Regions from separate parts of the Paenibacillus sp. FSL H8-0175 genome, predicted to be linked through region 3. Evidence: riboswitches for the same ligand, from Rfam matches in the RefSeq annotation. Region 3 holds a riboswitch; each other region holds the start of a gene.
The links. Region 3 has a riboswitch for cobalamin ahead of MHH46_RS04740 (DUF4430 domain-containing protein). Riboswitches for the same ligand answer to the same signal wherever they lie in the genome.
Positions count from the first base shown of each region.

Region 1 (3,162 bases), 3.2 Mb from region 3:
AGGAGGGAAACACATGGAGCTATTAACGATTATTAAAGCCATTATTTTGGGGCTTGTTGAAGGTTTAACCGAATTTGCTCCAGTATCCTCCACGGGTCATATGATTATTGTTGATGATATGTGGCTGAAATCACAGGAGTTATTTGGACAATATACGGCAAATACCTTCAAAGTAGTTATTCAACTGGGTTCAATATTAGCGGTTGTTGTGATTTTTAGAAATCGGTTCATTGATCTGTTGGGTTTAAAGCGTTTCAGCCGTAAGCAGTTGGATCCTGTAACAGAGGAGCTACCGAAGTTGGAGCAGGGCGGGCACCTCAAGCTGACTCAGGTTCTGGTAGGGTTAGTGCCTGCAGGTGTGTTAGGTGTTCTGTTTAATGATTATATTGATGAGCATTTATTCTCTACATCAACAGTGTTAATTGGTCTAGTGATTGGGGCTATATTAATGATTATTGCCGATCTGTTTGGGCCGAAGAAGATCAGAACTGAGAGTGTAGATCAGATTACATACAAACAGGCACTTGGTGTAGGTCTTGTACAGTGTTTTTCGTTATGGCCTGGATTTTCACGCTCGGGCTCGACGATTTCTGGTGGCGTACTCCTCGGGATGAGCCATCGTGCCGCTGCTGATTTTACGTTTATTATGGCAGTACCCATCATGGCAGGTGCCAGTCTGTTGTCACTGATGAAAAACTGGCAATATTTCACCATGGACGCGTTGCCGTTTTTTATTGCAGGCTTTATTAGTGCCTTCCTATTTGCGCTGTTATCGATGCGTTTCTTCTTAAAACTGATCAATCGTATCAAGCTCTTACCGTTTGCTATATACCGTATAATTCTTGCTGCTGTAGTATATTTCGTATTTTTCTAAGTCCGTTATAAGGAATCGATATAACAGAAGCCCCAGTAATCTATTGCAGATTGCTGGGGCTTTCACGTATGATGACATCAGATTAAGACACTCAAATGATGAATGATATCGGAGACAGGTGCTGACCGGAAAATAGTAATTCGGTAGACTTAATAGGGAAATTCGGTTCGAAGCCGATGCGGTCCCGCCACTGTAACGGAAGAATCTCGAGCAACAGAGGTCACTGGCAATTTACTACTGCTGGGAAGACTGCTCAAGATGTTGACGCCGCTAGCCAGGAGACCTGCCTGTTTCAACAGCACTGCTTCACCTACGGAAGATAGGGAGGTGTTAGACGTTAACCATGGGTATATCATGGGCGTCTTTCCCTTTGACTTTTTTAGGGAAGGGCGCTCTTTTTTATAGGAAAGCAAGTAGCTTTGGAGTTTGAAATAAGAGATGGAAGAGGGAGTGTATCGAGATGACGAATAAAGTAAAAGTAAGCAATCTTGGATATCCGAGAATCGGAAAGAACCGCGAGTGGAAAAAGACACTGGAAGCCTACTGGCAGGGGAAAATAAATGAGGAGCAATTCCGCTCCGAAATGGCAGCAATTCAGCTGCAGCATTTGAAGACCCAGCAAGAGGCAGGAATTGAGCTTATTCCGGTAAATGATTTTACTTTTTATGACCATGTGTTGGATACGGCTGTTATGTTTGGAATTGTACCTCCACGGTACACGTATGATGGCGGCGACATCGGGCTTGATCTTTATTTTGCAATGGCCCGTGGTAATGCTGAGGCTACTGCCTGTGAGATGACCAAATGGTTCAATACGAACTATCACTATATCGTTCCAGAGATCGGCACACAAACACCACGCCTGACTGAAAATAAACCTCTAGCGGCTTATCGTTTTGCTAAATCGCAGGCAGGGATTGAAGGTAAACCGGTACTTTTAGGTCTGTATACCTTCCTTAAGCTGTCCAAAGGTTACGCAGCGGCAGATATCGCCAAGATTGCTGCACGTTTTGTTCCAGTCTATGTTCAACTGCTACAGGAACTGAAGCAAGAAGGGGTAAGCTGGGTACAAATCGATGAGCCAGCGATTGTTACAGGCATAAGTAAAGAAGAATTAACACTGCTTAACTCGATATACACAGAAATTGCCGGCTCCGTGCCGGGCTTGAATATTATTTTACAGACGTATTTCGAAGCTGCTGAACCGTTGGAGGCACTGCTAGAGTTGCCTGTTCAAGGCTTGGGTCTTGACTTTGTGCACGATGGTGGAGCGAATCTGGCTTCTATCGAACGTCTTGGCTGGCCGAAGGACAAATGGCTGGGTGCCGGAATTATTGATGGACGGAACATCTGGCGTTCCGATTTAGACGCTAAGCTGCAACTGGTAGAAAAGCTCAGCGTTCATGTGCCGCTTGATCGTCTTATTCTTCAGCCTTCTTGCAGTCTGCTGCATGTCCCAGTCACCGTTCAAGGTGAGTTGAAGCTGAAGGCGACAGTTAAGAATGCGTTAGCTTTTGCCGATGAGAAGCTTGCAGAGCTTAGTTTGCTCGGAGCAGCCCTCGCAGATAAAGGAGAAGCTGCTAAAGCAGCGCTGGCCGCTAGTCGTGAAGCTATTGCAGCATTCCGCGCACTACCTGAGCGTGGCCGTAAGGATGTGGCGGAGCAAGTGCTTGCACTTGCAGCTTTGCCTGACCAACGCAGTTTGCCTTTTGCTGAACGCTTAAAGGTGCAGCAAGAGAAATGGCAGCTTCCACTTCTGCCAACCACTACAATTGGTAGCTTCCCGCAGACAGTAGAAGTGCGTCAGGCGAGATTGAAATGGCGTAAAGGGGTCTGGAATCAGGAGCGTTATGATGGATTTGTTCGTGAGCAGATCGCGGATGCAATTACCTTCCAAGAAAAGCTAGGTCTGGATGTTCTGGTCCACGGTGAGTTCGAGCGTACAGATATGGTGGAGTTTTTCGGAGAAAAGCTGGACGGATACTTGTTTACTAGTAATGGCTGGGTTCAATCCTACGGTTCCCGTTGCGTTAAGCCACCGGTGATCTACGCGGATGTTGCATTTATACAGCCTATGACTGTTAAAGAAAGTGTCTATGCACAATCGTTGACGAAGCTTCCGGTTAAAGGAATGTTGACGGGTCCTGTAACTATCCTCAATTGGTCATTTGTACGTGATGATCTCAGCCGGGAAGAGGTAGCCAATCAAATTGCTCTTGCCCTTCGCCATGAAGTAAAAGCGCTAGAAGATGCAGGCATCGAAATGATTCAAGTGGATGAGCCGGCTA
Region 1 covers NZ_CP150299.1:5,075,374-5,078,535, reverse strand. The annotation lists gene MHH46_RS22710 (undecaprenyl-diphosphate phosphatase) at 14-874, shown strand; cobalamin riboswitch at 974-1,180, shown strand; gene metE (5-methyltetrahydropteroyltriglutamate--homocysteine S-methyltransferase) at 1,335-3,162, shown strand, end outside.
Region 1: another riboswitch for cobalamin. It lies ahead of metE (5-methyltetrahydropteroyltriglutamate--homocysteine S-methyltransferase); the one in region 3 lies ahead of MHH46_RS04740 (DUF4430 domain-containing protein).

Region 2 (3,162 bases), 530 kb from region 3:
CAGATCGAAGTATACAGGGATGTGAAAAGAGTTCGTATAATATTCACGGTCGGTTACGCCCGGAATGGAACCCAGTACCTTGCGGTCAACTTTGGTGAATTTACCGGACAAACCTTCTGCTGGAGTAGCGAACAGGGTGATGTTAAGATCCAGTTCCTCACTTTTCCGATCGCAATAGTCCCGCATATGACGCACGATAGCCAGCGCCTTGGCATGAACTTCCATATCCTCGCCATGGTGTTTGCCGTACATAGCTTTCATACATTCCGCCATACCGATGAAGCCAAGAGACAGACTGCCATGCTTCAGCAGATCGCCTACAGTGTCATCGGGTGCAAGATGTTCGCCGCCTTCCCAAACGCCTTCTCGCATCATGAAATCGGAAGCTTTAGCTTTTTGTGCGGTTTGGATGTGGAAGCGATGGAGAAGTCCTTCCAGCGCAATATCCATATAATGATTTAGATCTTCATAGAAGCCAGCTTCGTCTGCGACGGTACGTCTGCCTGTTACTGTGCCGTGTGCCAGACCTAGCCGAACCAGATTTAGTGTATTAAAGGAAAGGTTGCCCTTCCCAGAGCAATGATTACGCCCAAAACGGTCACCGAGCACTCGGGTTCGGCAGCCCATTGTAGCGAACTCCGTATCAGGATCACTTGAATCATAATACTGCAAGTTGAGCGGAGCGTCCAGATTAGCGAAGTTTGGATATAGTCTGCGCGCAGAACATTCAGCTGCTTTTAGGAACAGTTCATAGTTAGGATCGCCTTGCTGTTGATTGATTCCTTGCTTGCATTTGAAGATTTGAATCGGGAACACTGGTGTTTCTCCGCTGCCAAGTCCGTTCATAGTTGCGGTTAGCAGAGAACTGATCACAAGCTGACCTTCTGGTGAAGTACAAGTACCGTAGTTGATGCTGGTAAACGGTATTTGTCCACCGGATCGGCTGGACATGGTATTCAGATTATGTACCATACTTTCAGCCGCTTGCAGAGTTTCGATTTCGGTTTCCTTTAGTGCAAAACGGAACGCCCTTGGATATAACTCCGCCAGATCGGTCCGGCTCATCGTAATCTCGCCCAAAGATTCATCAGCTTGTCCTTCTTCAAAATAATCCAGACCCTTGCGGAACAGCTTGGCGAAGGATTTGGTTACATAAGGTGCCAGATCATAGTCGAGTTTATTGGCGGATACACCACCATATTGAGCATTTTGCTGGGATTGGAAAATAATCGCTACCAGAGACATAGCTGTCATTATTGAGTTCGGAGGACGAACGCTGCCGTTGCCGGTATTGAAACCTTCACGGAGAAGTTTATCAAACGGGATGAAAATACAGTTCGTCGTTCCAATCGCGTATTGATCCAGATCATGCACATAGACGACATTGTCATCAATAGCCTGCACTAGCTGTGGCGGCATCGTAAAATTGCGGGCGTACCATTTTGAATATTCACTGCCGAACTTGCTCATTTTACCGGAGAAACTCTCTCCATTCAAATTGGCATTCTCGCGCAATAGGTCCATATCCCGACTGTCGATAATATCCCGGCCTAAATCAATGAGCTCTTCTAAAAGAACTTCCCGTGCATTTTCTACTCCATTAAATTGTCTCTCCAACAACGTCATTGTACAGCTCTCCTCTCAGTATAAAAGAAAAACATCTATCATCAAATCCATATATCCATAAGAAGTTGGACTGCTATAAGCAGTCGTATATTTGTTCAGATTACATAAAAAAAGCATCCCCTACCCGAGGATGGCAGAAAATGCCCGATGCGTTATGTAAATATCCACACGGATATTTGCAGAGGTCTCTACGTAGATGACCGCATGCGGACACCATCCCTGTTCCTCGCAGGCATCAATAGTTGGTGTCGTCGAAACAGGTAGGTCTCCTGGCTTCCGTGGGATCTCTCGGCGCCTTCCCAAGGGTGTTCCTAACCCTCAGTGGCATTTGCCGGGAGATGTGGATTCTCAAGCTTCCCAGAAGCTTAAGAAGGCCATCCGGTTACAGTGGCGGGACCGCAGCGGATTCTCACCGCGCTTCCCTATTAAGCTCTAAATCCGGTTAAGGATCAAAGCGCCTGTCTCCACTATATTTTGTTGTCGTTAGATAAAAATAACCCAAGATGTTGTGTTTGTAAACAGTTTTTTAGAAAACCCGCGCGGGGAGCGGGTTCTTCAAAAGTACTCCACAAATGATCCACAGGCTGTCTATAAGTAATCCACAATTGATCCACAGGGAGATGCGAAATGATTCATAAATTGTCCGAAAAGATGCCACAAAGAGTCCATAAATATAGTGCAGATGACCCTAGAATTTGCTCATGAGAAAATACTCTTAGCCCAAAGTCATATTTTGGAGTAATCAGAAGAAATAGAAGAGATAAGGGAGGATAATCTTGCTTAGTTTGTGACAGAGCGGTGGAATTGTTACAATGGAAGGAGACAGCTACTATAAAATTTCGAGGAGGTATTCTCATGCCTATCGCTGAAGTTACAGTTATTCCAATTGGAACAGGCAGTACCAGTCTTAGCAGCTATGTTGCGGATATGCAGCGGGTGCTGAAGACAGTAGAAGGGATTACTTATGAACTTACGTCTATGGGTACGATCATCGAAGGGCCTCTGCAACGCATTTTTGCCGCGGTAGAAGCTTTGCATGAGTCTCCTTTTGCCGCAGGTGCAGAACGTGTCTCTACTTCACTTAAAATAGACGACCGCCGCGATAAACCCTCTACTAGCCGTGGAAAGTTAGAGTCTGTGGAGCGTAAGCTACAGGTGGATTAGCAGTTTAGGAGGGCGGAAAACAGGGAGAAATAGGCTTGCGTTTCTGGCTGAAAGTTGTATAATATTTTTTGTTTGACAGAAAAACAGCGTTAAGCTGGTGTAGCTCAGGGGTAGAGCAACGCACTCGTAATGCGTAGGCCGGGGGTTCAATTCCCTTCACCAGCATCCTTACAAAGTCGATAGTGGCGCGTGTTCCCGGGTTTTTGGAACTGCGCCTTTTTTTTGTACAAGCATCAACTTCTAACATTCTTCTAACCTTTAGTCGATTAAAGTGGGTGTCTCGTCAATTTTCTCCACTTCTTTTCGGGTTCCTAGAATAGAATCTCCGATACATCGGGGCACCGCTTCCTGCAGATTGGGGAGAACATGTGA
Region 2 covers NZ_CP150299.1:568,730-571,891, forward strand. The annotation lists gene MHH46_RS02500 (anaerobic ribonucleoside triphosphate reductase) at 1-1,626, opposite strand, end outside; cobalamin riboswitch at 1,868-2,103, opposite strand; gene MHH46_RS02505 (MTH1187 family thiamine-binding protein) at 2,482-2,790, shown strand; tRNA gene MHH46_RS02510 (tRNA-Thr) at 2,884-2,955, shown strand.
Region 2: another riboswitch for cobalamin. It lies ahead of MHH46_RS02500 (anaerobic ribonucleoside triphosphate reductase); the one in region 3 lies ahead of MHH46_RS04740 (DUF4430 domain-containing protein).

Region 3 (3,162 bases):
GATCCGGTGGCTTCTGTGGCGGAAATTCATGAAATTGTAGATAAGGCAGAAAAAGATCGCCGCAAAGGAACAGGAGTTGCTCCTAAGGCACTCTCCCTAATGCAGGATCTTGCTGCTTCAGCAGATAGATTCTTACTGAACCGCTTATCGCTTTCTGATATGACGCAGGAGGAGCTTCTGGAGGTAGTTTTTTTACGGTATGGTAATGTTGTCGATTGGCAGCCGCCACTGGATAGGATTAGCAAGCAGAAAGAGAATGCGCTGCGTGCCGCTTACCGCTGGTTTGGTGAAGAGAAGCCGAATGAGGAGATTTTTACAGGATTGTCTCCGCAGGAACTAGACGATGTGCAGCTACTGGGTCGTCGTTTGCTAAAAGAGGCGCGTGTCCTGGAACCCTTTGAACGGCTTCCGCTAGCCTTTTACTATACAACTCAGCGTGAAGGGGGTCCGCTGGATTACGATGCGCTTCTGGAGCTGTTAAAGCGTAAAGCCGGTTCCGACAAAGAAATCATCTATCGGTTTTTTGCTTGGTCGCAAGGCAATCCTTTATTTACGGTTTCGAATAAAAAGCTGCAACCGGGTTACCGTAAGGCGATTCTGAAGTATTTCCTGAGCAGTGATCGTGAAGCGTTCAAGAATCGGGAATTCCGAAAGAACTATGTCGCGGCAGCTCGGCCTGCTCTGCAAAATGTGTACAATGAAGCCCGCTCCCAACTGGCTTCCCCGCTGGCGCGCTGGATCAGCCGCAGCCGATTTCGACTCTTAATCTCCGGCTCCATTACGGGTATTCTGGTGATTATTGCAATTATCGTATTCAGTATGCTGCGTCCGGATGATACGAAGACGGCTCTGCCGGGGACAAGCCCTGAGCCGACCCCTGTTCAGAGTGCAGGCAATATGCTGCCTCCGGCTTCAGTATACTTGAAGGATCAGAGCGTCGAAGGAGATAAGGGGAGCAGCATATTGGTGTTCACCTTCGCAAGTGCAGATGACTGTGTGCAGTTTAAACCGACTGAGGTTAGTTTAATGTCTTCGTCTACAAAGATAGATAAAAGCTTTAAGGTCGCTGCTACAAATGGGACTTGTCCAGTGCCGTCAACGGATGGGACGGATGAGGGAAACGCTGCTGACGAGTCAGATGCCGCTGGCACTACTGGAGGAACAGCAGAAGGTGCAGACTCTACTAACGCTGTAGCTGATGCTTCTCCGTCCACTACGCCTTCCTCTGATACTGAGAACAGCACTGGGTTACCTTCCGCAACAGCTGTGACTGAAGGTGAACAACCTTCCTATCAGGTTGAGGTTACATTGGAGTCTGGAGCGACAATTCTAGAGAAAAGTATGATCAAAGCCGGAAGATTTACATTGATCGTAGATCCCGATCCTAATATTCCACCAGCTTCTGATTCAAGTGCTGAACCCTCCCCGACTGCAAGTCCGGATGGAACAGTCGAATAACAAGCTTTCTGAACAGCAATAACTACCGGAAGGTGGCGTATTGCTGTTCATTTTTTTGCTGCCCATACTAAGCTTTTCTATAGACATGCTATGTATTAATAGATATGATTATGGATGTCAAAATAAGATACTACATACTGGAAAAGGTGCAGACTCTATCAATCTAGTCGTCTGCTTAAAAGGGAAGTCCGGTGCAAGAGTCCGGCGCGGTCCCGCCACTGTATGTGCGGAGCGTTTCTTCTATAAGCCACTGCCCCGAAGGTAGGGTGGGAAGGTGAAGAACAGCGATGAAGCATTAGCCAGGAGACCTGCCTTTTTCGTGAGCGTTTCTATTCTTCGTGGGGTAAGAATGTGGAACATATACAGATGGACTGTTGGCAGGAAGCAAGCGCCGCAGCCTCAATTTGTAATCTTCCCTGACCGCCCTCCAAAGGGGCGGTCTTTATGTTATGCGTCTTATTCCCGGCAGTACCCATTCTTATACAGAAAGAGGTTAAACAATGAAGAAAATCATGTCTTCCAAGTTTGTAGCACTTGGGCTGGCCTTATTCATGGTCATTTCAATTCTAGGAACATCTCTTGCTCCGGCGGGACAAATATTTGCAGAAGCGGGCGCTGGCGCCGGTCTGGAGGCAACTGCCGCGGAGCGGATTAATGTTGCGGATGCGACTTATGCGGCTGCGGAATATCTCTTGAAAGGTGGCGTGCAATCGGATTGGCAAGCCATTGGATTAGCGCAAGCAGGGTACAAGCTGCCGGCTAGTTACCTTTCAGAGCTTGAGAAAAAAGTAAAGGATGCAGCTGGCGATTTCACCAATGTAACCGATTATGCTCGAATCGTGCTCGCAGTGAGAGCGATTGGTGCAGATCCTACTAGCTTTGCTGGTAACGGAACGACTCCTGGCTATAATCTGATTGAGAAAATCTATAATAATAGCAAGCTCAGTGAACAGACGCTTAATAATCCGGTATATGCTTTACTTGCGCTGGATTCTGGTAAATATAATATCCCAAGTGACGCGAAATGGACGGCGGATAAGCTCCTTACGGAGATTCTCTCCAAACAGAATCCGGATGGGGGCTTTGCACTAACCTCAGGTGCAAGTGAGCCTGATATGACAGCGATAACCTTGACGGCTCTGGCGGCACATAAAAATAATCCCGAAGCCTACTTAGCAGGGCTACAAGCCGTAGCTTGGTTATCTACAGCTCAAGATAGCCATGGGGGTTACGGTGACAGTGCTGAAAGTAGCGCACAAGCAATCCTTGGACTCACCTCCTTCGGAGTTGATCCTAGTGGATTAGAATACACCAAAAACAAAGTGGATCTAATGGAGAACCTGCTTAGCTATCGTCTAGCTGATGGTAGCTTCACCCATAGCCGTGGTGGAAGCAGTAATATTCTGGCGACAGAGCAAGGGCTTCAGGCGCTGGTTGCCTATAATTTGCTATATAAAGGAAGCAACAGTAAGCTATACGATTTTTCCAAATCCTCCATTCAGAGCTCACTCATCTACGCTCCAGTAACGATTGAGGGACCACAGGCCACGTTGGCACAAGGGTACGCCTATGCTGGCAACGCACTTGGAGCGTTAGAGAAGCTGGCGCTTCAAACGAACTTGCCGATCACAAATCCTTCGGGCAGTTATGTGACTGGCATCGGAAGTATTGCTGCTGGAAGCTTTGGTGGTTATGACGGATGGA
Region 3 covers NZ_CP150299.1:1,101,672-1,104,833, forward strand. The annotation lists gene MHH46_RS04735 (hypothetical protein) at 1-1,458, shown strand, start outside; cobalamin riboswitch at 1,586-1,789, shown strand; gene MHH46_RS04740 (DUF4430 domain-containing protein) at 1,959-3,162, shown strand, end outside.

Region 4 (3,162 bases), 170 kb from region 3:
TGCTTAAATCCACCCTCAGGTGCAGCAAAGCTAAGTAATGCATCAATAAGCGAATTTCCACTTTTAACAAATCTAGCGTCAGTGTGCGGATCTACGCCTACACCAGTTAAGGCTACAATTACCTGCGAGATACTCTCGCTGCTAGTGCTTCCCCAGCTTGTAAATCCGCCTTGATTGTTTTGGTTATCGGACAGCCATTGGATGGCCCGATCCACGGCAGCTTTTACATCATCACGGGTTGCATAATAAGGTGCAAGAGCTTGCATCGCCATCGCAGTCATATCGACATCGGCTTTGGTTACGCCTAATGCCCAGCCACCAGCTTCTGCTGTACCTTTTTTAACCTCTTTATCTAAAATATACTGAACTAGTTTTTCTCTTGTGGTCTGTTCTGTAACTCCATCAACTACAGGAATCTCATAGTTATGGCTATCTAGCGCAATCAGAGCAAAAATCGGACCATTATTGCCTTGCTTTTGGATATATTGATAATCAGCGAGTGCTTTTCTCAGATCATATCCCGCAACATTTGTGATATCTTTTCCGATAGAGGTAAGTCCTAGAATCGCTCTGGAATTCTCTGTGCTTTTATTGGCGTCGAGTTTTCCATCCTCTTTAATGATTGATGCTATTTTCGTAGCTACATTATTGTAATAGAGATCATAATAACCGTTAGGTACTGTATAGTTCGCCCGTGCCAGAGAAAGGATCGACCATTCTCCGCTGCCTGTTCCAAACGTTGGATTCTTTACAGTATTTAAAATATAAGCAAGGTTTTTATCTAACTGTTGTTTGACGGCAACTGTAGTTTCCAGTTTGTAAGTAACCTGATAAGTTACATTTGTTTTGTTTCCAGCTCCGTCAAGAGCCGTTACAGCAATTGCATTAATGCCTGAATTCAGAGTAGCTTTGTACTCCCCATTTGCGGGTGATAAAGTAACTCCATTCAGCTTCACTTCTGGAGTAATGTCACTATATACATTGTCTGTGACAGCTACTTTGAAGCTTATTTCTTTATTGGATACTTCCTGTTTATCTTGTATGCCACTTACTGTAATAACAGGGGGTTCAATGTCTAATGCATTATTAAGACCGACAAGCGCATGATCTACACTTATTTGAGAGCTTGCCATGTTTTCGAGCACGGAATAGGCTTCATAAACTGCCGATTGCACTACTGGTCTGTCCAAAATAGTTTCTTTATTAGGGGCACTATTAATCTCGGCGATTTCCGCAGTTAAAGCATCCTTATTGGCAAGTTGAACTGGGATTTCCCCCCAGCCGCCAAGATCAGAACCATAGCCATAAGTGGTGAACTGAGTTCGAATGATGTCACCGTCTTGAGGCTTATAATCGGTCATCCCAAACGGAGGAAACACATTATTTACTGCATACATCCAACCCGACATGGAGGTGTAGTCAAACTGACTTAACCAATCTGGGTCTGCTTTAGTGCCGACTGTATTCCCATCGGCTGAAATCATATCTAAAATATATTGTGGAATATTGACTTCGCTTCTGCCACTATCTTTAACTTCTGATAAATAAAAACCACTATCTATATTTCCTAAATATCTATAATTCCCATCACCTAGCGCACGTGTTATTAAAGATGCGCCATTATCGCCTTCATAAATCGGAACTTTAATAGGTTCCTTAATATACCCTTGGCCTAAGGTGAATTTCTCTACGGATACAGATACATACCCTTTAAGGGTAGAGCTTGCTCCATCTGCTTGAGCCGGGATTACACTTGTAGAGAATGTCGTAATAAATACAGCTACAATAAGTAACCACGCTAAAAACTTATTTTTCTTCATTTTTCCATAACCCTTCCCTTCATACCTATGATAAAAAACAGAATAAACTTTCTCATAACCACAAAAAAACCACTCAACATAAACGTCAAGAGGTTAAGATAGTGAACCACAATAATAGCTGGCAAACACTATTCAAGCACCTCTCTATCGATCGTAGAGTTTGATGGTGTAACAGAAAAAGGCAGATATTCTGGCTCAAGTATCATCACCCTTGCTGCCTTCCCAGTTTCCCAGTGGCATTTTGCAAGGACTCCTCTTTCACAGCGGCGGGACCGCGCGGGATTCACACCCGCTTTCCATTTAACCAATCTATGATTGTACTTCCGCAACATTCATAGTTGGCACCTATTTCTAATTTTAAATTTTCATGCTTCATCATAACTAATATATATGCTTTTGTCATGTTATATTTCTTTTTTGTATAACGGGCAGCTAGAGATAATCCTATTGAATAACCAATTTCTACGAGTAGGGTTATTCAAATAATTTCTTTATCCAACTGTGGGGCAAATTAATTTAAATCACTAATTCTTATATGAATTTACCACAAATTAGTAAGGTACTCGCTAAGTGTATTCTATGTTAGGGTATATTCAGAAAGCGTTTACAAAATAAAACTGGAGGTGTTTGCGTTCATTTAACCACCAAGTACAGCGTCAAAGCCAGGTCCAAGCATCCTAAATTTATCTCACAAAGGAGAATTCAATGACTACGCGAATCCAGAAATCCTTCTTATCATTGACACTTGTCACCGCTCTTCTGCTCTCTCTGTTCTCATCCATGGCCGCAGCTGCAACTAAGGACGAGCAACAAGCTAAGGCAGCGCCAAAGAGTAAGATCCAATCCTATGTAGACGAAATGCAGCCCGGATGGAACCTTGGCAATACTTTAGATGCTACAGGTGAGGATGAAACCTCCTGGGGCAATCCACGTGTGACCCAAGATCTTATTAAAAAGATCGCCGCTCAAGGCTATAAAAGCATTCGGATTCCTGTGACCTGGGATACTCACATGGGTGCGGCACCAGACTATACCCTAGAAAAGGCCTACCTCGACCGTGTGGAAGAAGTTGTCGGCTGGGCACTGGACGCCAAGCTTTATGTCATGATTAATGTCCACCATGATTCCTGGCTATGGGTAAGCCATATGGAAGAAAAACACGATGAAACGCTGGCACGTTATAATGCAGCCTGGACTCAAATTGCCGATCGCTTCAAGGACAAATCCGATAAGCTGATGTTCGAGAGCATAAATGAACCTCGATTCACCGATGGTGGAAGCACAGACGAAGCAAAAATGGAGCAAATGCTTACTGAACTTAATAACTCTTTCTATCAAATCG
Region 4 covers NZ_CP150299.1:929,901-933,062, reverse strand. The annotation lists gene MHH46_RS04065 (S-layer homology domain-containing protein) at 1-1,820, opposite strand, end outside; cobalamin riboswitch at 1,983-2,184, opposite strand; gene MHH46_RS04060 (cellulase family glycosylhydrolase) at 2,526-3,162, shown strand, end outside.
Region 4: another riboswitch for cobalamin. It lies ahead of MHH46_RS04065 (S-layer homology domain-containing protein); the one in region 3 lies ahead of MHH46_RS04740 (DUF4430 domain-containing protein).